Regions from separate parts of the Photobacterium japonica genome, predicted to be linked through region 2. Evidence: predicted binding sites of a transcription regulator. Region 2 holds the regulator's gene; the other holds the start of a gene.
What was found. The regulator MetJ, encoded in region 2, represses methionine synthesis genes. The targets are predictions, from matches to a motif close to TTAGACNTNTANANGTCTAA.
Positions count from the first base shown of each region.

Region 1: a site for MetJ is predicted at 9,519-9,538, ahead of metE (5-methyltetrahydropteroyltriglutamate--homocysteine S-methyltransferase). Genes of this name have one in related genera too.

Region 1 covers NZ_JAKJSN010000008.1:121,728-133,485, reverse strand. Annotated here, with positions in the region: gene dcuC (anaerobic C4-dicarboxylate transporter DcuC) at 1-903, opposite strand, end outside; gene L4C36_RS02090 (glycoside hydrolase family 18 protein) at 1,502-2,782, shown strand; gene glpC (anaerobic glycerol-3-phosphate dehydrogenase subunit GlpC) at 2,908-4,119, opposite strand; gene glpB (glycerol-3-phosphate dehydrogenase subunit GlpB) at 4,116-5,438, opposite strand; gene glpA (anaerobic glycerol-3-phosphate dehydrogenase subunit A) at 5,435-7,111, opposite strand; gene L4C36_RS02070 (hypothetical protein) at 7,425-8,102, shown strand; gene L4C36_RS02065 (DUF4250 domain-containing protein) at 8,211-8,399, shown strand; gene metR (HTH-type transcriptional regulator MetR) at 8,508-9,419, opposite strand; gene metE (5-methyltetrahydropteroyltriglutamate--homocysteine S-methyltransferase) at 9,748-11,758, shown strand, end outside.
Region 2 covers NZ_JAKJSN010000007.1:153,053-164,810, reverse strand. Annotated here, with positions in the region: gene ppc (phosphoenolpyruvate carboxylase) at 1-176, shown strand, start outside; gene L4C36_RS01285 (PadR family transcriptional regulator) at 591-1,154, shown strand; gene metF (methylenetetrahydrofolate reductase) at 1,253-2,149, opposite strand; gene L4C36_RS01275 (bifunctional aspartate kinase/homoserine dehydrogenase II) at 2,431-4,848, opposite strand; gene L4C36_RS01270 (O-succinylhomoserine (thiol)-lyase) at 4,845-6,014, opposite strand; gene metJ (met regulon transcriptional regulator MetJ) at 6,195-6,512, shown strand; gene rpmE (50S ribosomal protein L31) at 6,686-6,898, opposite strand; gene priA (primosomal protein N') at 7,136-9,337, shown strand; gene cytR (DNA-binding transcriptional regulator CytR) at 9,511-10,515, shown strand; gene L4C36_RS01245 (SPOR domain-containing protein) at 10,674-11,261, shown strand; gene hslV (ATP-dependent protease subunit HslV) at 11,421-11,758, shown strand, end outside.

The sequences.
Region 1 (11,758 bases), on a different contig from region 2:
GGATTCCAAATCTTCCAGCGTTTGTTTACCGTTGAAACGCTTGGTGACGTAATCTACCAGCGCGCCAATCACGATAGACATGACCACGATGGTGTAAATATCCAGTGTCAGGCCTGGGATGGTTTCACCATTGAAAGCGAAGACACCGATGATAGGCAGGAAGGGTAAAATAGAGTAGTAAGCAGGGGCTTTCACTTCCATTTCTGAAATATCGACTTTTTCCATCACGATATTTTCGCGCTTATCCAAAAACTTATTCCAGAAGAACGCGGCGGCTGCCATCACGATAATGGCACAGATTGAAACCGGCAGAACGGTTTCAACGGCAAAAACGTGCAGGGGAAGTCCAGATTTTTCGGCTGCGACAATCACATCGCCAGACGTTGGAGACAGAATAATTGCGGCCGGTGAGGCACAAACCGCAACGGCTGCGGGGCGTGAAATCCCCATTGCTGTCATCATTGGGAACAAGGTCGCCATTAATAGCACGCCAAGGCCCGTTGCTGAGCTGACCGCCAACGACATCAAACACGCCACGATGTATGCCGCAACCAGCAAGGTGTAAGGTGATTTAATGATAGACAGAGGCTTTGAGAATTGTTTCACCACGACGTTATTGGCACCAATGTGCGTCATGTAAGAGGCAAAGCCACACAACAACATGATTTGCATGCCCAAACCGCCCCCGCGGTTTTGCAACATGTATTTGATGTATTCCAGCGAGTCAGTCACGAAGTTGCCGGTGGTTTTAATGCTGGCAGGTAAAACGTCATAGCCCAGCAAGCCGGTGATGAGAAGCAGTAGTAAACCCGCGGTGAGCAGCACCCCAGCGGCTTTATATCCCTTGATAATGAAGTAGCCAACGGCAATTGTGACCGCTAGGCCAATAAATAGCTCCAACATGGTAAAACATCCTCTTTAACCATTAATACTGATGGAATAAGTCAAAATATGTCAGTATGACGTACTTGCTTACAAATAAACTACCGATAAATCTATCGGAAAAGATTGCCCCGCTCGACAAAAATTCCGCTTCTTTATGATCTTAAACAGTATTTTTAGCAGCTTGTTAGGCTTGTGCGACAAAAATGAAAATGAATTGATTTTTGTCTGTATAGGGTCAGTTAAACAGTAATGTTTGACCATATTTCAAACAATTTCAATTCAAGTGGTTGTAAATAAAAGGTTGTGTTTGTGCAAGATAGAGCTATGAGGGATTTGCGTGTGAAGGGGATGTTGCGGTTTTATTTTGTTGTTAACGTTTTGTGTCAGGGCGTGATGAAATGGATTGCATCACATATTGATATGTAACTCTTTTCTCATCAATCAATAACGTCATAGCGTGTCGCATTTCTGATGGCTCATTAAAGGTATCACACCAAAATGGGGGTTTTGTACAAAAAACAAGCTAACCAGCCGTTACACTGGCCCGTGCAATAATAACGATGAGAAGGAAAGCGTCATGAAAACGGCAGTATCACTGGCAGTCGCCTCATTGCTCATGGTGCCCACTGTAATGGCACAAACTGCGCCATCGGCACCAGCCCCGGTTGTGGCGGGCTACTTTGCTGATTGGCAGTATGACAATGAACAAAACCCCTATACCGTGGATGATATACCCGCTGACAAACTCAGCCATATTATCTACGCCTTTTTGAGTATGTGTGGACCTCACGATGGCGCGAGTAAGAAAGTACAACAGCAAGTGGCACAAGCCTGCAAAGATAAACAGCCGTTCTCGGCGATTATTGTCGATCAAAAAGCGGCGCTGGAGCATGACTTTGGCCCCGTTAACGCCCGAGTTGATTACAAAGGACACTTTGCTCAGTTAAAAGATCTGAAAGCCGCGCACCCTAATGTGCGTATTTTACCGTCGTTTGGCGGTTGGACCATGTCAGAACCTTTCCATGCGATGGCGAAAGACAAGGCGGCGATTGAGCATTTCTCACGTACGGCGGTGGCATTGATTGCGCAGTATGACTTCTTCGATGGGATCGATCTGGATTGGGAATACCCGGGTGGTGGTGGGTTAACAACCTCGCCATGGAATCCTGAAACCAAACTGACCGATGCACAAAAAGCCCTCGAAAAAGACGCGTACACTCACTTAGTGAAGTCGTTGCGTGCAGAGCTTGATGCCTTGTCGGCGAAAACACAGCGTGAGTATGAGTTGTCCACGGCTGTCGGCGTGGGTGCCAAAGCGGAAGGGATTGACTGGGCGGCGGTCGCGCCATTGATGAACAACATGTTTGCCATGACCTATGACTACCTTGGCGGGTGGGGGCAGCAAACGGGCCATTTGACGAACTTGCATGCCACGCCAGATGGCTGGTGGGGCATGGGAACGGATGTGTTCATTGAAAAAATGGTCGCCTTGGGGATCCCGAAAGACAAACTCGTTGTCGGTGCGGCGTATTATGGCCGTGGCTGGGAAGGTACCAAAGGGTTTGATGGCCAGTCGTTAGCTTCTGATTTAGTATCAGAAAAAGGCGCGACATTCGGCACCGACCCGAAAGAGCCGGGATATTTCATGTACTGGGATTTAGTACGTAACTACACAGTGAAGGATGGTTACGAGAATGGGTATGATGAAAAAGCTCATGCGCCGTTTTTGTGGCATCCGAAGAAAAAAGTGTTTATTACTTATGAAGATATGCGCTCGATAAAAGCTAAAGCGGATTGGGTAAAGAAGAACAAATATGCGGGGATGTTCGTGTGGGAGCTATCGGGTGATCCGGATAATGTGTTAACTGAGACCATGGCGGATAATCTAAAACGTTAACCGCAGCGTTGAAGCGAGATTGAAACGATCCTGAAACGATAGAAAAGTAAGCCATTCGTCTGGTTTGATACCGATGACGAATGGCTTTGTTGGTTAGCGCGAGGCAACGCTCACTCTAGCGCGGATCAGGCCAGCGCCATCGCTAGCAAAGAAACCGGATGGATGGTGTCCAAATCGGTGTTTTCTTCAATTTGCCACTTACAGGTTTCGCAATCGGTAATCGCAAAATCGGCTTTGGCCCGTTTGATTTGCTTGAACAGATCGTTACCAATCGCCATGGAGGTTTCGTAGTTTTCGGTCTTAAAGCCATAGGTGCCTGCTAAGCCACAACATTGGCTGTCCAGCACGGTCACTTCCAAGCCTGGGATCATTTTCAGTAGTTCAATGGTATATAAGCTGCCGCCCGTACGCTCAAGGTGACACGGTGTGTGATACACAATTTTTTTGTTGATTGGCTTCATCTTCGGCGCATTGCCGTTCATGAATTGCTTTAACAAAAAGCGCGTGACGTATTCAATGCGATCAGCCACGCCGCTGTTGTCGATCTTCAATACGTTCGGGTATTCCTCTTTCAAGGTGAACGAACAGGTCGAAGAGGTTGAGACAATTTGGCTGTCGTATTTTTCAATCGCGGCCGAGAAATTTTTCACGTTCAAACGGGCATTTTTCTTCGCTTTATCAAAGAAACCGTTGGCGATCAGCGGTACTCCACAGCACTTTTCTTTGTCCAGCAGTTGCACCCCAATGCTCATGGCATTCATCACGTTGACAAAATCTTTGCCCAGTTGCGGGTGGTTATAGTTCACGTAACAGCCGTGGAAATAGTGTACCTGTTTTGGGTACAGGGCTTGGCTGGTGCAGTTTTGTTTGTACCAACGACGAAACGTACCGTGTGAGTACTTCGGCAAGCTCTTGTGATCATGCACCCCAATGGTTTTGTGCATCAGCGTTTTGACCGGTTTGAGCCCGGTAATGGTATTCACGATCGGGGCGAACGGCGTGGCCATGGAGCCCATCATATCCGTGTGGCTCAGAACAAAGTCACGAACCGTCTTGATGTTCATCGGTAGCTTGGCGTGCTCATCACGGGCGACAGCGATCATGTCACCGATTTTCACCCCCGACGGACACGCGGTTTCACAACGCTTGCAGTTGGTGCAGAGCTTGAGTGTTTCGTCATAAAAGTCAGGGCTTTTAATACGCAAGCGTTCGCCATCGGGACCACACTGTTTCGGGCCAGGATAATGCGGGTTGGCTTTGGCGACCGGACAGTAAACCGTACACACGGTGCATTTAATGCATTGATCGAAACTGGTGTCTTTTTTAATCAGGCTCATGCGTGTGTCCTTTCTTGTGTGCCGATCTTACTGTTATGTGCACGGATCATCTGTTGGGCGACATAGTGGCCGGTTGAAATGGCCACGCCGGAACCAGAACCTTCCTGTACCGGATCGTAGTGAGCCAGGATCGCCCCCGCACAATACAGGTTAGAGATTGTATTACCGGCCATCGTCGGGTTCAGATTGGCGGTGCACGCCACGCCCATCTTCATGAACGGGTGGCTGCTTGGGCTGAAAAACTGGGGTTGATACCAGTGATCGCGGTGCGGGGTATCCGTGATATCGAGACCAAAAATCGGCTCGGTCACACAGTGACGCTCGGCTTTTAGGCCTTTGCTGAAAAAGCTGCCGCTGGCGATCAGGAAATGATCGGCCGCAAGCGCAATGTCTTCATGGTGACGGGTGTAAATACGCTTGAGTTGGCCGTTTTCAATGTCACCGCCTTGCACTTCATCGCCCATCAGCAATAAGCCGCCGAGTTGTTTGAAGTGGGACTTCATGGTTTCTTCAAGGCGGATCCCCAGCAGTGAAGGGGGCATAGTTGGGATCTCACAAATGGAGAACCCCGTCAGGCCTTCCAGCAGCTTTATCGTGGCTGCACCGTCACCGTTACCAAAAATGGCCGGTAAGATCACCAAGTCCGCTTTGCCCACTTGTTGGATCAAGGATTTCGCAAAGGCATGCAATTTGGTTTCGTCTTTCAACACACGAGAGATATCGATAGAGCGGAACTCACACGGGTTACGCTGCATGGTTTCAAAATCCGGCAATTCCACGTTAGCGGTTTTGATTTTTACATCACGGAAAGCGTCAAGGGCGGCCAAGTTGCTGGCGGCCAATTGCGGTTGAAAATCCCGGAATCCGTCAACCGTCACCAATGCCAGTGTATTGATGCCTTCGGCCAGTTTCTGCATCGGGAACTGGTGCACGGTTTGCTGTGACAGCCAGGTTGAGCGGAAAGTGCCCATCGGTGTGACGCGGTAATGGTTGGTGTCATCATCTTGCGCCGTTAAGTATACGCCAGATTCTTCCATCATAGCCTGATACCAGTCGATGGCCTCGCGGCATGCTTCCACTCCGATTTTGCTGTAAGGGTGGTCAGGGCATTGTTCAGCGAGTACTGGAAACGCAGCGAAAGGGGCAGTGACGGCGTCGCCATTGGGTAAACGGCTCAGTACATCAATCGAGCCAGAAGAAAAGTGCATGGCACTTTGTCCGGCGGTAATCACGGCGGTTTTCATGCCACTTTCTACGCAACGGATGGCACAACTCAGGCCGGCGACACCGCCACCGATGATGATGCTATCAAATTTCATGCTGTTTCCTCGTCCGTTGCAGGTGTGGCTGTTTGGGTAGATGGGTGAACGTTGTGGCTTTGTTGCTCAGGTAAATCACTGACCCCAAACAGACCTTCGTAAATCCAGTAGGTGAATTCGCCTTCGCGCAGGGCATCGCCCCAGAATACCGGCTTAATGCCTTTCCAGCGTTCTTCTAAAAATTCTTCTAACAGGTGACTGGCTTGGTTACCGGTCTTCTTACCAAATTCAGAGAACAGGCCAGCCGCACGGTAAGAGCATAATTCGCCTTGGCATGGCCCCATACCGATACGGGTACGGCGGCGTAAATCAACCAAGTTATGGACATCAAGATCTTTAATGGCGTATTCCACTTCGCCGCATGTCACCATTTCACATTCACAGATCACCGCTTGGCTTTTCTTGTCGTTACTCAAGAATTTTTCAGCGCGTTCGCCGTGACGATACAAGGCGGATTGGTAAACGGGTTTCGCTAAGCTGGCGGTAGGGGCTTTCTTGGGTTTCGCTTGTTCAGAACCGGGTAGCGGCTTTTCGTGGGTGATACACGGTTGGGTATTGCCGAGCTTTTTCGCGACTAAGTCTGTTGTCCATTCCGCCATCATGCGGTAGGTCATCAGCTTACCGCCGGTAATCGTGATGAAGCCATCAAGACCATCACGTTCGGCGTGATCAAGCAACACAATACCGCGACTGATATTACGGCCACTGGTATCGCCATCGACGGCCACCAAAGGACGTACGCCTGCATACGCGCGCAATACGCGTGTATTGGCCATGATGGGCGCCAATTTGGTGCCTTCTGCCAGCAGAATGTCGATTTCTTTACTGGTGACGTGGAGGTTATCGATCTTGTCATAGTCGATACGCTCAGAGGTGGTACCGATTAACGAGATGGTGTCACCCGGCACCAGAATGTCGGCGTCAGATGGCTTACGGCAGCGGTTGATCACCAAATTATTGATGCGGTAATCCAAGATCAAGAGTGATCCTTTTGCGGGGAACATTTTGATGGACAGATCGCCATATTCACAAATTTGCTGCCCCCAGATCCCTGCCGCGTTAACCACTTGCTTGGCGCGGATCTCAATACGTTGACCGGTTTTTAAATCCAAACAATGCACGCCACACACGGTCGCACCTTCACGGATCAAGCCCGTAACATGGGTGTGGTTGAACAACTTTGCCCCGTGCTCGACCGCATCAATCACATTGGATGCGGATAAGCGGAAAGGATCTAATGTGCCATCGGGCACTTTGACGGCGCCAATCATGGCTGGGTTACAGTTAGGCTCAAGGCGCAAGGCGTCTTGTGGGCTGAGTTGTTCGACGTTGATATCTGCTTGCTGGCAGGCGGACATAAAGGTTTTCTGGAAATCCAGATCGTCGTCTGGCAGTGAAATGAACAAGCCTTGGGTGTCTTCAACACAATGGCGAGCAATCTTTTTCAGAATGCGGTTTTCTTGAATGCATTCTTTGGCCGATTCCTGATCGGTGACGGCATAACGGGCGCCAGAGTGGAGCAGGCCGTGGTTACGCCCGGTCGTGCCGGACGCAAGGTCATCTTTCTCGACTAAGATACAGCGGATCCCTCGCAGTGCACAGTCACGCATGATGCCTGTTCCCGTCGCGCCGCCGCCGATAATCACAACATCTGTTTCAAACCAACTAGTCATGTTCGTTTTCGCTTATTGTTTGGTTCGTGGATCAGGAAAGGGTGTCTTCCTTTTCAATATGCTCAGCAATATGCCATTTCAGCCCCGATTGTTTGGTGATCAAAAGCGCAATTATGAGCGTTCGAGCATTTTGATTTTCATTTCTGTGCGTTTGGTACGAATATGCGCGAATGGTGAGCAACTTGTCGAGTGAGCAATGTGTCAGGTGGGATTGCCAATGACCTATCTCTCGAAAATGCCGGTGCTATTTGGTATCAGGGAAGGGAGTTGGTATTATCGCCGCTCTTTTTTTCGCATTTTAAGATCACACTCCATGAACGTAGGTTTACCCTTTTTGATCCCCGCGCTGCTCGGCGCCCAACTTGTTTTGACGATGGTACTCACGAAAGGGGAGATCTGCCCCGGCCAGCGTGGCCGTGTCCATAAAACCTTGCCGATCTTGCTGGTGGGATGGTTGATCGCGACCATCTTCCAACCGCTGGCGGTATTGCCGTTGCTGGCCTTGGCGTATTTCACTATGAAGGTGAAAACGGGCAAAACCCGTGATGCAGGGCCGCTTAACGTGTTTTATGCGGCTGACGGTTTGGCGGCGGTGGTATGGTTAATGACTGCGGCAAGCCTATCGCTGCCTGTGGCGGTACTAAGCCTGATGGCTATTCCATTGTTTGGGGCATTGTTGGCGCACCTGTTATTGACGCAAGCGCGTACCCGTTTACAAGCGTTCCACCGTTTATTGCCGTTTGCGGGCGTAGCGAGTGCAATCCTCAGCGTGTTGTGCCTGTTATGGGTGGCGATGCAATTGGGTGATGCGCAGGCGCAGGCCATGGTGGGCACCATGATTGCGGCATTAGTGTGCTTAGTGGCGGCATTGCTGGTATGGGCGATGCATTTACTGAGTGCCAAGACCGTTAACCGTTGGCAATTACTGGCAGCGGCGGTGCTGTTGGTGGGTTCAGCGTATTTTGAGTCTGTGTTGATCATGGCTGTCTAAGTGACTGCATGGTGACAGCAAGCTTGTAAACTGTGACGGGCGGCTTTTTCTTTCCTAATGATCCTGTCTATGCTTACTGAGTAACGTCACGTTAGCAAGGAGGTAGGCATGGAGATCACCAATTTATTGGGCATGGATGGGAACATTGTTCTGGGGATCGTGAATGAACGACTTCGCCTGGAATGCTCCACCGTTGAAGAGCTTGTCAGCCGTTATGAACTCGATTTTGATGAGCTTAGCGAAAAAATGGAAGCCATGGGCTACCATTACGATCCCATCAACAATCAATTTAAATAATCGATTAATGTAAAGATAAGCGGGGCGAATAGCGGTTATGTGATCGCCATTGCCCCGGCTATCTGTTGCGATCATTAAGGCGGTATGACCAAACGTATTGCGTATTGGTTATGCCGCCTTAATGCCTTCTAAATGGGTTTGGCACTGCTGTTTGGCCGTTGCAAAGAAGGCCGACAAGTAATGTCGCTCACGTTCTGATGCGCGAATAGCGGCAAACAACCGACGCCATAATCCTTCCCCGAGTGGTTTACTCACAATCAAGCCTTGGCGGGCAAAGTCATACACTGCCCAATTAGGTAGCGCTGCCACCCCTAATCCTGCCGACACCATCTGGATCAACATCAAGGTATTATCGGCTTGTTTCCAATTCGCGGGTTCCACGCCTGCCGGTTGCAAAAAGTGCTTCACCACATCGAGACGGTTTTTCTGCACCGGATACGTCATCATGGTTTGATCGATCAAATCATCTGGCGTAATAACGGCTTTGCTGGCCAGAGGGGATTGCGGGGACACAATCAAGCGCATTTCAAAATCAAACAAGGGTTCAAAATGGACTTCATTGCGCGGCTGAATGTCGGAGGTGATCACCAAATCTAATTCACCGGCACTGAGGGCGGGCAGCGGTTCGAAACCAAAACCGGAGGAGAAATCCAAGGTGACGTTTGGCCAGTGGATTTGGTATTCCTTCAAAGCCGGCATCAACCATTGGAAGCAAGAATGGCATTCAATGGCCATGTGCAAGCGGCCATTGGTGTCTTCTTTTAAACTGGCCAACTCGTGTTCCGCTCGGGCGAGACGCGGGATCACATCATCAGCTAAACGCAGTAGCACTTCCCCTTCCGCGGTAAATTTGACCGGACGGGTTTTGCGTAAAAACAGTTGGCTACCTAAGCGCAGTTCGAGATCTTTTAACTGGTGTGAGAGGGCTGATTGGGTCAGGCAAAGCGTGTTGGCCGTGGCTGTCAGTGAGCCGGTTTCTCGCAATACCGTCAGTGTTTTTAGGTGCTTAATTTCAATCAAAATGCGTTCTCTCTGTCCCTGTGAGTCACACGTTTGGCCTCCTGCCTCGTGTTAGACCTCAACTGTACGGGTAAAAGTGCACGCTGTAAATACGGATGGGTAAACATCTGGACGTCTAGGTGCTTGTGCCGGGGCGTAACACGCTAATCGTGGCGAGAGACAGGGGCGTTGATGATATGTGTATGAAAAATGTTCATGTTTAACATTAATCATTAGAAATTGCTCATCATCATGCCTTGCTTCATTGTACCTCTCATCAACGCCGTATCTGAATCAAGCATACGACGTGACTATTTAAATCAAAGCATTTGAAAGGCAGGGATGAGAGATGACAGCAACAAAGACACATATTTTGGGTTACCCACGTGTCGGTAGCCAACGCGAACTGAAATTTGCACAAGAAAAGTATTGGCGTGGCGAGATCAGTCAGGATGCATTGAAAGCAGTGGGTAGCGAGTTACGTCAGCGCCATTGGGTTGACCAAGCAGAAGCGGGGCTGGATTTTGTCTCTGTTGGCGATTTCGCATGGTACGACCATGTGTTAGGCACCAGTATGCTGCTGGGCCACTTGCCAAAACGCCACCGTAACGGTTTTCCGGATCTCGACACCTTGTTCCGTGTGGCACGTGGTAAAGCGCCAACCGGGTGTGCGTGTGCCGCTTCTGACATGACCAAGTGGTTTAACACCAACTACCACTACATTGTGCCTGAGTTCTGTGCTGACGATGAGTTCACCGTGAGCTGGCAGCAATTGTTTGAAGAAGTGGCGGAAGCGAAGGCTAGCGGTAAAGACGTCAAACCTGTGCTATTGGGGCCTGTGTCATACCTGTGGCTTGGGAAAGAAAAAGACGGTGTGGGGGAAGAAACCAGCTTTGATCGTTTATCACTGCTTCCTCGTCTGTTGGTGGCATACCAACAGATTCTGACCAAGCTGCAAAAATTGGGTGTGGAGTGGGTGCAAATTGATGAGCCTGTCTTTGCTCTCGAATTGCCAGATGCTTGGCGCGATGCGTTTAAGATTGCGTATCAAGTGATCCAAGGCGGGCCGAAGCTGTTATTGACAACGTACTTTGATCACATCACGCACCATCTTGATAAAATCGTGGAACTGAAGGTCGATGGTTTGCACGTCGATCTTGCGACGGCCCCGCAGCAGCTTGATGCCGTTGTCGCTGCATTGCCAAGTGATTGGGTGCTGTCGGCTGGTGTGATTAATGGTCGCAACGTGTGGCGTGCGGATTTGAGTGAGCAACTTGATCGCCTACAGCCAGTAAAAGACGCACTGGGTGATCGTTTGTGGGTGGGTACGTCATGTTCATTGCTGCACACGCCGATTGATCTTGAATTGGAAACCGATTTAGACCCCACCGTGCGCGAGTGGTTGGCTTTTGCAAAGCAGAAGTGTCATGAGGTGACACTACTGGCAAGTGCCTTGGACGGTGACAGCAAAGCCATTGCGGACTGTGAGCGTTACAGCGCCCCGATTAAAGCCCGTGCGACCAGCGCCTTGGTGAATAACCCGGATGTGCGTCAGCGTTCGGCTGCTATCACCGATGCGTTGGCGGAGCGTAAACTGCCTTATGCAGAACGTGCCCGTGTGCAACGTCAGTCACTCGGTTTGCCTTTGCTGCCGACCACGACCATTGGTTCGTTCCCACAAACCAGTGAGATCCGCACACAGCGTAGCGACTTCAAAGCGGGTCGCTTGTCAGAGCAAGATTACAACACGGCCATGAAAGGGCACATTGCCGATGCCATTGAGCGTCAGCAGCGTTTGGATTTGGATGTATTGGTACACGGTGAGCCTGAGCGTAACGACATGGTGGAATATTTCGCTGAGTTACTAGAAGGTTTTGCCGTTACTCGCTTCGGTTGGGTACAAAGCTACGGTTCACGCTGTGTGAAACCCGCGGTGATTGTGTCAGATATCTATCGCTCGGCACCGATGACCGTTGAATGGACGCGTTATGCGCAGTCACTAACGGAGAAAACGGTCAAAGGCATGTTGACGGGCCCTGTTACTATTTTGGGCTGGACGTTCCCGCGTGAAGATTTGACCCGTGAAGCCATTGCCAACCAAATTGCGTTAGCACTGCGTGATGAAGTGGCTGACTTGCAAGAGAAAGGCATCAAAGTGATTCAAATTGATGAGCCTGCCATCCGTGAAGGGTTGCCGCTAAAAGCGAGCGAATGGCAAACGTACCTCGATTGGGCCGTGAAAGCCTTTAAGATTTCGGCCGCCAGCGCGGAGCCGGGCACGCAGATTCACACTCACATGTGTTACAGCGAATTCAATGACATTATTCAGTCTGTCGCGGCATTGGATGCGGACGTGATCA
Region 2 (11,758 bases):
ACCCATGGGGCGCGGAGTCTATCCGCCTGCGTAATATCTACATTGAACCGTTGAACATGCTACAAGCGGAATTGCTGTACCGTACTCGTCAGCAAGAAGCCCTGTCGCCAATGCTGGAAGAAGCCCTGATGGTTACCATCGCCGGGATCGCAACCGGTATGCGTAACACCGGCTAATTCGCCCTCGCGAACTGTCTAAAAAAGGCCACACGATGTGGCCTTTTTTTATTCTAAAAATTCCATTTTCTGCCACTTATTCCACCGCAACTCAACAATGAGACACTGACTTTTTTACGCCTCGGCTAGGGTAAAAAGGTGCTGTGTGAACACTGATGAATCTAAACTGCTTGCATAGTGAAAAAAATCAATAGATAGACCGGCATCACAAGACGAGGAATTGGTTACATCTGATTTTCTCGATATTTCGCTCTGATATCGCTAATTTCTCGTTTGATGTGTATGCTACGTGATCTTGATCAGGCACTGCAACAATATGATTATAATAACGCCATAGAGCGGAAGGGCATTGTTCTGGCATTCACGCCTGCCTGGTTGAGTTTCTTTTTGTAGTATTTTTAACGGATAGAAGAGATGTCACTACCACACGTTATTTTAACTGTGCTGAGCAGCCGCGATGCCACAGGTTACGATATCACTAAAGAGTTTTCACACAGCATCGGTTATTTCTGGAAAGCCAGTCATCAGCAGGTGTACCGTGAACTCAATAAGATGGCCAGTCATGATCAAGTGACGTGCAAACTGGAGCCACAGGACGGCAAGCCGGATAGAAAAGTCTATTCGATTACCGACCTCGGTCGCCAAGCACTGTTTCAGTGGTTCCAAGAGTCAGCCAAAAACCCAACCATTCGTGATGAGTTTTCTGCCAAATTGGTGGTTTGTGGAGTCTATAACTCCACCCCAATGCAGCAGCAGCTTGAAGGACTGATTGAAGAATCACACACTTTACTAAACCATTACAATGAGATGGAAAACGTCCATTTTGCAGACTACCGCAACATGGATCGTCAATCCCGTCTTGATCGTCTAACGCTACGCCGTGCGATTCATAATCGTCAGGCATGGATTGATTGGGCGGAAGAAGTGTTGGTGGAATTAAAAGACATGGATGCCCCTGGTAGCGCCGTGGCCCTGTAATTCCTTTTGCATGTCGCAATCATAATAAAAGCCGCAGAAATGCGGCTTTTTTTATGCGGGGCTTTCCCCTTTCGGGCGAAAGCATGAGGGGAGGGAGATTACGCTTCTTGCTCCGCGCGTACACCTAGAGTGTGGCAAATCGCATACGTCAGTTCTGCACGGTTCAAGGTGTAAAAGTGGAAATCTTTCACCCCTTCGCGGCTAAGAACACGCACCATGTCCATGGCATTACTCGCGCCAACCATCTGGCGGCTCAGCAAGTCATCGTTCAGCCCTTCGTACTGCTTTTCCAGCCAACCCGGCACTTTCACGTTATTCGCCAACGCGAAACGCTTGGCCTGTGTCATGTTCGATACCGGCAAGATCCCCGGTACGATTTCCACATCAATGCCCGCCGCCACACAACGGTCACGAAAACGCAGGTAGCTTTCGACATCAAAGAAGAATTGGGTAATGGCACGGCTGGCCCCCGCATCGACTTTACGCTTTAAGTTGATCAGATCCGCCTGCGCACTTTTCGCTTCAGGATGCACTTCCGGATACGCCGCCACAGAAATGTCGAAGTCCGCTTCTTCACGCAGTAGCGCCACCAAATCGGCCGCATACATGTCCGGCTTGCCGCCTTGTGGGGGCAAATCGCCACGTAGCGCGACGATATCGCGAATACCGTTATTCCAGTAATCACGGGCGATGGTACGCAGTTCATCACGCGTGGCATCGATACACGTTAAATGCGGGGCTGCCACTAAGCCAGTCTGCTCTTTGATGTCTTTTATGATGGAATGGGTGCGATCACGCTCCCCGGAATTGGCCCCGTAGGTCACAGAAACAAATTTTGGTTTCAGGGTTTTAAGACGGTGAATAGACTGCCACAGCGTTTTTTCCATCTGCTCGCTGCTTGGCGGGAAAAATTCAAATGACACGTTAATATTGCCATCCAAATCAGCAATATTCTGATTGAGTACGTCCAACTGGCCTGCGTATGAATAGCCCATAATCCCTTCCTTTCTGTATTGGCCGTTGGCCACTCCCTGAACCCTGACGCAAAACATCCGTTTAGACGTCTATATGTCTACAGAATGTCGTGTAACCAATTCAATGTCAACCGGATGATCATGAATATTTCTCAAGTAGAAGTTGCAGGATCTTCACCTTCGCCAAACGCAAAAAGCCCGCGGATCGCGGGCTTCGTCATACAGGTGAAACAATCAACTGCTCAGCAGAGAAGCTGCCGAGTGTTTCCCTTTGAGTGCTCCGTGATGAAGCATATCCCCCGCTAGAGCATGCCCGCCAATCGGTTGATATCCGACAATAATGCACCAGCAGTAACATCCCTTCCCGCCCCTGGACCACGGATCACTAACGGGTTTTCTCGGTACCAACGGCTTTCAATGGCAAAAATATTATCGCACGGCAGCAGGTTCGCCAACGCATGCTCAACCGGCAGGGCTTCTACGCCCACGGCGGCTTTGCCGTGGCGATCCAAGCGCGCGACATAGCGCAGCACTTTGTCTTCTTTCTTAGCTTTGACTAACCGCTCCAACAGCAATTCATCCAACTCGGTGGCCTGCTCAAAAAAGGCATCAATAGACAGCTCGGCTAAACTGATTGGCACCAAGCTTTCCACTTTCACCTGCTCTGGCTCGAGATCCAAACCGGATTCGCGGGCTAAAATAACCAGCTTACGCATCACGTCACTGCCATCAAGATCATGCCGTGGGTCCGGCTCCGTCAACCCTTGCTGCCACGCCAGTTCCACCAACTGAGAAAACGGAATGCTGCCATCATACTGCTGAAACAACCATGACAAGGTCCCCGAGAAAATCCCGGACAGGGCGATGATCACATCCCCGCTCTCCGACAAATCCCGCACGGTATGGTTAACCGGCAAGCCCGCCCCCACCGTTGCATTGTAGAGCCACAAGCGGCTGTTCTTGGCAAACGCATCAATCACCGCGTGATACTGCTCGCCACTGGCTGAGCCGGCCACCTTGTTCGCTGAGATCAAATGCAGCCCCGCTTCCGCAATTTGCGGGTAACGCGCTGACAATTCTGCGCTGGCCGTGACATCCAACACGATGACATCATCGTAGTCGTGGGCGGCCAGAGTGTCGATCCATGCCCCGGGTTGGTAGGCTTGTGCCACATCATCAAAATGATCCAGCGCTTTCTGAGGCTCAATGCCCGCCAGATCAATCCACAATCGGCTGCTGTCGACCACGCCGATCAAGGTGAAGCTCATGCCATGGCGCTTCTCTAACGCCACGCGCTGGCTGTCATACAAGCTCAGCCAGCGGCTGCCAATGTTGCCTTTGCCACATAGCACCAAACCAATCCGCTTTTGGGCTTGGAACAAACTTTGGTGAATACGCGGCAACAAACGATCGGTATCAGCCTTACGCAGTACCGCCACCAAACTCAGTCCAGAGCGCGACTCCGCCATGAACTCCACCGGCTGGCCTTTCAGCTGCTGATAAAAGCCGTAGCAATGGATGGCATTGCTCACCACGCCCGCGCCCACGGCCGCCACCAAAGAGAAACCATCACGCAAACGCAACTCCGCTGCGACACCGCTGTCTTGCAACAGGGCCAGCACACTGTTGACCACCTCACCGGTATAGGCCAATTGGATACGGCCTTTATCGGCTTCCACACTTTGTGCCAGCGGCTGCAATTGGGCACGCGACAAAATACGCTCGAGCTCGGCTTCCACCAATGCGATGTCGTGCGAACGGGGGATCGTCAGCGCGATCAAACACACATCGTCTAACGAGGTAATGATTTTCGCCCCTCGGCCAGACGCCAAGACACGCTCAACCCGGGTCGAGCCTGATTCTGGCTCATGGCTACAGCGCAAGGTCAGATCGATGGCACTCTGCGCCACGGGTTGTAACGTACGGCTGTGCAGCACGGGGGCCGCCAAACGGGCCAGTTCACTGGCTTCATCCAAGCGCAATAGCGGCAGTAAACAGGCATCTTCCACTTTACGCGGATCGGCACTGTAGACACCGGCCACATCACTCCAGATGGTCACGCGCGTGACATCCGCCAACGCCCCAATCACCGTGGCAGAATAGTCCGAGCCATTGCGCCCCAATAAGACGGTATCACCGGCTTGGTTGCGCGCCATGAATCCAGTGATCACGACACGGTACTGATTATGCTGAGCAAGCTGCTCTTGCAGCAAGGGCCAAGATTGGCCGCGATCCACTTCGGGCTGCGCAGCGCGTTCGGCGCGCAAGAATAGCCGTGAATCGACACTGGTTGCCGGCAACTGCTGCTGTGTCAGCAACGTCGCCAATAAACGGGCCGACCACACTTCACCATGTCCCAGCACACTCGCCACTTGCGCTTCACTCAGTGGGCTTTCCCCCCAGCGCGCCAACTCACCGAGTTCAAAATGTAATTGTGTCAGTAACGCATCCGCCGTCTCGCCGTCTAGCAAGCTTTCAATCAGTTGCTGCTGAAATGCGCGGATAGCTTGCAGCGTTTCATGGGCTTGTCGGCCGTCTTTCTCTAGCTGTGACACCCACTCAATCAACTGATTGGTCGTCTTGCCGGCAGCAGACACCACCACCAGATCATTTGCGCCCGAATACTCACGTAGGATCGCCACCACCCGTAAATAACAGGCGGGATCGGCCAAGCTGCTGCCACCGAATTTATGTAATTGCCGTCCGCTCATCGCCGTCATACTGCCACCTTCTCTGCCTGCGCAAAGGCCTGCGCCAAGTCTGCAATCAAATCACTCGGGTCTTCCAAGCCGACCGACAACCGGAGTAACGAGGTTTTCAAGCCGGCTTCGGCTTGCGCTTCATCCGACATCGCACGGTGGGTCATGCTCGCCGGATGGCAAATCAGGCTTTCCGTGCCACCTAACGATTCCGCCAGAGAGAAACACTTCAGCTCACGCACAAAGGTTTCCAACTGGGCCATGCTGCCATTGATCTCAAAACTCAGCATCGCGCCAAAGCCTTTTTGCTGTTTCAGGGCAATGTCATGCCCGGGATGATCGGGCTGACTCGGGTGGTAAAGCGTGCCCACTAACGGTTGCTGCTGAAGGTACGCCAAGACTTGGGCGCTGTTCTCTTCATGCATGCGCATGCGAGGAGCCAGTGTGCGCAGCCCACGCAACGTCAGGTAAGCATCAAACGGCGCACCGGTTGCACCGATACAGTTCGCCCACCACGACAAGGTTTCTGCGTGCGCGTCAGTCTTGGCGATCAGCACGCCGCCGAGCACATCGGAATGGCCGTTAATGTACTTAGTGGTAGAATGGACAACAAAATCGGCGCCAAGTGAAAGTGGTTGTTGGAGGATCGGCGATAAGAACGTATTATCCACCGCCACTAATGCACCGGCTTGATGGGCAGCGGCACATAACTCAGCGACATCGACAATGCGTAACAGCGGATTCGACGGGGTTTCGACCCACACCAGCTTGGGTTTTTTCGCCAATGCATCCGCCAGTGCGAGGGGATCGGTCTGATCAACAAAGCAGACGTTAAAGTCGCCTTTTTGGGCGCGAGTATCAAACAGACGGTACGTGCCGCCATAACAGTCATGCGGCGCGACAATCAAATCATCTGGACCTAATAACGCAGACACCAGCAAGTTCATCGCGGCGGTACCACAATTGGTCACCACCCCACCGGCGCCCCCTTCTAAGGTCGCTAGGGCATCCGCCAAGGTATTGCGCGTCGGGTTACCGGAACGAGAATAGTCAAAGGTAGGCACCTCACCCAATTGGGGGAAGCTGTAAGTCGAGGTCAGATACAGTGGCGGTACCACCGCATTGAATTGTGTATCCGAGTCGATGCCGGCGCGAACGGCAACGGTAGCAAGCTTCTGGTCACTCATATTTACTATCCTTGTAGGGTGAACCCGATGATGAATAACGATTATGCAACAACATAACCACATTCACAAAAGACGTCAACACTTCCAGACGTCTATATGTCTTTGCTTGTAGCGGTAAATCCCGCTAGAATTCAGGTCTATTACTATTTCTTCAATCTAACATCGCTGAGAAGGTTAACAATGGCAGAGTGGAATGGCGAATACATCAGTCCATACGCGGAACACGGAAAGAAAAACGAACAAGTAAAAAAGATCACGGTTTCGATCCCACTGAAGGTGCTAAAAATCCTGACTGATGAGCGTACTCGCCGTCAGGTCAATAACTTACGCCACGCCACCAACAGCGAGCTATTGTGTGAAGCTTTCCTGCACGCCTACACCGGTCAGCCGCTGCCAACGGATGATGATATCCGTAAAGATCGCCCGGATGATCTGCCCGCAGAGGCGAAAAGCCTGATGGAAGAAATGGGCATCAAATACGAAGACATTAACGAATAAGTCTTCAACAAGCGATGCAAACAAAAAAACCAGCCTTGGGCTGGTTTTTTTGTTTCTGTCTGTCAATCAATACCGATACACGATACATACTGCCGACCCACAAGGCCGACAAATCGCAGGCATAAAAAAAGGAACGCAATTGCGTTCCTTTTTTACGACATTCAAGCGGGCAATTACTTAGTAGTAAGAGCACCAAAACGCTTGTTGAATTTGTCGATACGGCCACCAGAGCTAACTACACGCTGCTTACCAGTGTAGAATGGGTGACATTTGTCACACACGTCTAGGTTCACGTCTTTAGTCATAGTAGAGTTGAAGACGAAAGTGTTGCCACAAGAACAACGTGCGTTTACTGGAGAGTACTCTGGGTGAATACCTTGTTTCATGGGATAACCTCAAAAGTAAGGCCGTGTCGCTCTCCCGATCCTAAGCCGGGCACCACACGTCATTAAAAAAATAGTCAGCGTATTGGCAATTTCCAATACACCAAATTAGGCGGCGTATAGTAATCAATCATATTGCCAAAATCAACTGATCCTCACCGCTTTAGTCACGGCTTTGCCGCTAGCCCTCTGCCGAGGTACACTGCCCCCTCTTAGTTCCAGCTCATTTCGCGGTTTAATATGACGCCCAACATCGCCCGTGTGGCACTGCCAGTCCCTCTCGACAAACAATTTGATTACCTGATCAAAGCCGGCCAGCATCCCATGATCGGCGGGCGCGTGAAGGTGCCGTTTGGCCGTCAACACTTGGTGGGCGTTATGATCGCGCAGACCGATCACTCTGACTTCCCGCTCGAGCAACTCAAGCCGATCACGGCAGTCCTCGACAGTGCGCCATTGTGGCCCCAACCTTTATTCAACTTGCTGACCTGGGCCAGCCGTTTTTACCAATACCCGCTCGGTGACACCTTGGCTAACGCCATGCCCGCCCTATTACGCAAAGGCCGTGAAGCCTCACCGGCCAGTTTAAAAGTTTGGCAACTCACCGCCAGTGGGCAAGAGCAGGCGGCCACCACGCTGAAAAATGCCCCGCGACAGCAACAAGTATTGCAGGCACTGCGCCGAGGAAAAGTGAGCCATGAAGCCTTACTGGCCGAAGACATCACGGCCGCCACCCTCACCACGTTGGCGAAGAAAGGCTGGATTGAAAGCGTCACGGAGCAACAAGCCCTGCGCCCTTGGCTGCCCGATTTTGCCGTCACCGAAGAAAAGCCCCGCCTGAATGAAGAGCAGGCCGTGGCCGTCGCCGCGGTGAACGCCCAAGAGGCCTTCGGTTGTTATTTATTGGAAGGGGTGACGGGATCGGGAAAGACCGAGGTCTACCTCAATGTGCTCGAACCTATCTTGGCGGCGGGCAAACAAGCCTTGATCTTAGTGCCGGAAATTGGCCTAACCCCGCAAACCATCAACCGCTTCCGTCGTCGTTTTAATGTGCCGTTACAGACCATTCACTCGGGGTTAAACGACACCGAACGCATGGTGGCCTGGTTGGCTGGCCGCGATAATCAAGCCGGAATCATCATTGGTACCCGCTCGGCGTTATTCACCCCGTTTGCCAACTTGGGGATCATCATTGTTGATGAAGAACACGACGGCTCGTACAAACAACAGGACAGTCTACGCTATCACGCCCGCGATTTGGCCGTGATGCGCGCCAGTCAGGAACACATTCCGATTGTGTTAGGATCCGCCACGCCGGCGTTAGAAACCCTGCACAATGCCAAAAGCGGCAAATACCATCACCTCACCTTGTCGCAACGGGCAGGCCACGCGAAACCGGCTCGCCATGGCGTGCTGGATGTCAAAGGGTTGTATCTGGAGTCAGGCTTATCGGCGCCATTGATCGCCCGCATGCGCAGCCATTTACAGGCCGGCAATCAGGTGATGCTCTTCCTTAACCGTCGCGGCTTTTCGCCGGCGGTGATCTGCCACGAATGCGGCTGGTTGGCCGAATGTAAACGCTGTGATGCCTATTACACCTTCCACCAGCAAAGTGGCGAATTGCGTTGCCATCACTGTGCGACCCAGCGGCCGATGATGCTGCAATGTGGCCAGTGTGGGTCAACCCAACTCAATGCCGTGGGTGTTGGTACCGAGCAGCTAGAGCAACAACTGGCGACCCTGTTTCCAGACTATCGCACGGTGCGAATCGACCGCGACAGCACCCGCCGCAAAGGCAGCCTAGAAAGCTACCTTGAGGCGATCCGCAACAATGAATACCAAATTTTAATTGGCACCCAAATGCTGGCCAAAGGCCACCACTTCCCGGATGTCACCTTGGTGGCGTTGCTCGATGTCGACAGCGCCCTATTCTGTAACGATTTTCGCGCGCCGGAACGTCTCGCCCAACTGTTTACGCAGGTTGCCGGTCGCGCCGGACGGGCCAGTAAACCGGGCGAAGTGGTGCTACAAACCCACCATCCGGAACACGCCCTACTACAAGCCTTGCTGTACAAGGGCTACGATCACTTTGCCCAAGGGGCGCTGACGGAACGTAAACAAGCATGGTTACCACCGTTCACGTATTTGGCCCTATTGCGTGCCGAAGCCAACGACAATGCCTTGGTCGAGCAGTTCTTCCAGCAAGTGCGGGGGATTTTGGAAACCAGTCCAGTCTATAACAATGAGACCATGGTGATGGGGCCCAACCCCGCGCCCCTCGCTCGTCGCGCGGGGCGTTATCGCTGGCAACTGTTGCTGCAAGCGCCCAGCAGAAAGACCCTGCAGCAGTGGATCAGCATTGCGAAACCGGCGATCCAATTGCTGCCGCTGGCCAAGAAAATCCGCTGGTCGATCGATGTTGAACCGCAGGATTTAACTTAAAATGAACAATGCGATACAAATCACGTGAGGGATGTAATTTATGTTGTTCCAAGCATGTTTAATCACCGGCATACCGCCTACAATAGCATGCTCGCTGTTTCAGGTATCAGCCCCGATTTGGCCATGATCCTTCAGCGGTTAAGAGAGAATTATAATAGAGAGGAACAGTAACTATGGCGACAATGAAGGATGTTGCCCAGCTCGCCGGCGTCTCAACGGCCACGGTCTCCCGTGCCTTGATGAACCCGGAGAAAGTGTCGGCCTCAACTCGGAAGAAGGTTGAGCAAGCTGTCATGGATGCTGGCTATTCACCCAATTCACTGGCTAGGAATCTTCGTCGCAACGAATCAAAAACCATCGTCACCATTGTCCCCGATATCTGTGATCCGTACTTTACAGAGATCATTCGCGGGATAGAGGAAGCAGCGATGGAGCATGGCTACCTGGTCTTGCTTGGTGACAGTGGGCAACAAAAAACCCGCGAAAACTCATTCGTTAATCTCGTTTTCACCAAACAAGCTGACGGCATGCTCCTGCTTGGCACCGATCTCCCGTTCGATGTCAGCAAACCGGAACAGAAAAACCTGCCGCCAATGGTCATGGCCTGTGAATTTGCCCCTGAGCTTGAACTACCGACCGTGCATATCGATAACCTGACTGCCGCCTTTGAAGCCGTGAACTACCTGACCCAAATGGGCCACAAGCGCATTGCTCAAATTGCGGGGCCAGAAGGCGCGAGCTTGTGCCAATTCCGTATTCAAGGGTACCAGCAAGCATTGCGGCGTGCTGGCGTCGAACTCAACCCAGCCTATACCGCCAGAAGTGATTTCACCTTTGCCGGTGGCGCACGGGCCGTGACCGCCTTGTTATCACTGCCTGAGCCCCCCACGGCTTTACTGTGCCATAACGATGTCATGGCGATCGGGGCGATGCAGCAAGCCAAGCGTCTGGGTTTCCGCGTGCCGCAGGATATTTCCATTGTCGGGTTTGATGACATTCAGTTTGCGGAATATTGTGATCCCCCGCTGACGACCGTGTCTCAGCCGCGTTATGAAATCGGCCGCCAGTCCATGATGATGTTACTCGACATCCTCAGGGGCAAAGATATCGCCTCCGGCTCACGCCTGCTCGATGCGAAACTGGTGATCCGAGAAAGTGCCGCGCCACCCGCCAATTGATCCACAATGGATACATGAGCTTATGTTTTGCGCATAAGCTCACACTCTCCCCCTCAAATTTCACGGACTTCTGACACAGAACCGCCCCCAGCTATAGCCAGTCGTGGCGCAACTTTGTAACATAGGCCCCCCTATTCATTGATTGACCCATCATCATCGTGGCTACCAAAGATTATGTAAAACGCGGCCGTGCAGCGAAAAAAACGGCCAACCGAAAGGCCCCTGCACCGCAACGTGGTTTTCCCCTGAAGAGCACGATCATTGCGGCGTGCTGCGTCGGGGCGTTTTGTTTCGGCCTCTATTATATTTCCAGCGCACCCACGCCGGTCACGCCAACGTCATCATCAACAGACACACCGGTCGTCAGCGAACCTAAAAAAACCACGCCGGCAACGTCCACGCCAGCCAAAGCAGTGACGTTACCGCCGAAGCCAGAAGAAAAGTGGCGTTATATTGAAGCGCTGGAAAATAAAGAAGTACAGGTAGAAGAGAAGAAAGAACAAGCCCCTACCCGTCCTTACTTGATGCAGTGTGGCGCCTACCGCAGCAAAACGCAGGCGGATGAGCGCAAAGCCATGATTGCCTTCCAAGGGCTGACCAGCCAAATCAAGATCAGCCAAGGCGAAAAAGGCGTCTGGTACCGCGTCATCCTCGGGCCCTATCCGCAAAAGCGAAAAGCCGAGAGCGATCGTAACCAGTTGCGCCGTGTTGGGATTGAACCCTGTGCCATCTGGTACTGGGAATAACCCGTTTGCCCGGCCGCAAGGCACTCACTCTCTTTCGTGTAAAGGATGCTTCGGCATCCTTTTCTTTTTCTCCCCCTTGAAACCGCTTCCCCCCAACCCCAGATTAATGGGTAATACAGATCCCAGTATCCGCTGGGTAAGACTCAAAGAGGTAACACCGTGACCACTATCGTATCTGTTCGTCGAAACGGTAAAGTCGTTATCGCAGGTGACGGCCAAGTTTCACTGGGCAACACCGTGATGAAAGGTAACGCTCGCAAAGTGCGCCGTTTGTATAACAACAAAGTGCTTGCAGGCTTTGCTGGCGGCACTGCTGATGCCTTCACTCTATTTGAACGTTTCGAGCGCAAGCTGGAAATGCATCAGGGCCACCTGCTAAAAGCAGCCGTGGAACTGGCGAAAGACTGGCGTACCGACCGTATGCTACGCAAATTAGAAGCCCTATTGGCCGTCGCCGATGAAACGGGGTCGCTGATCATCACCGGTAACGGCGATGT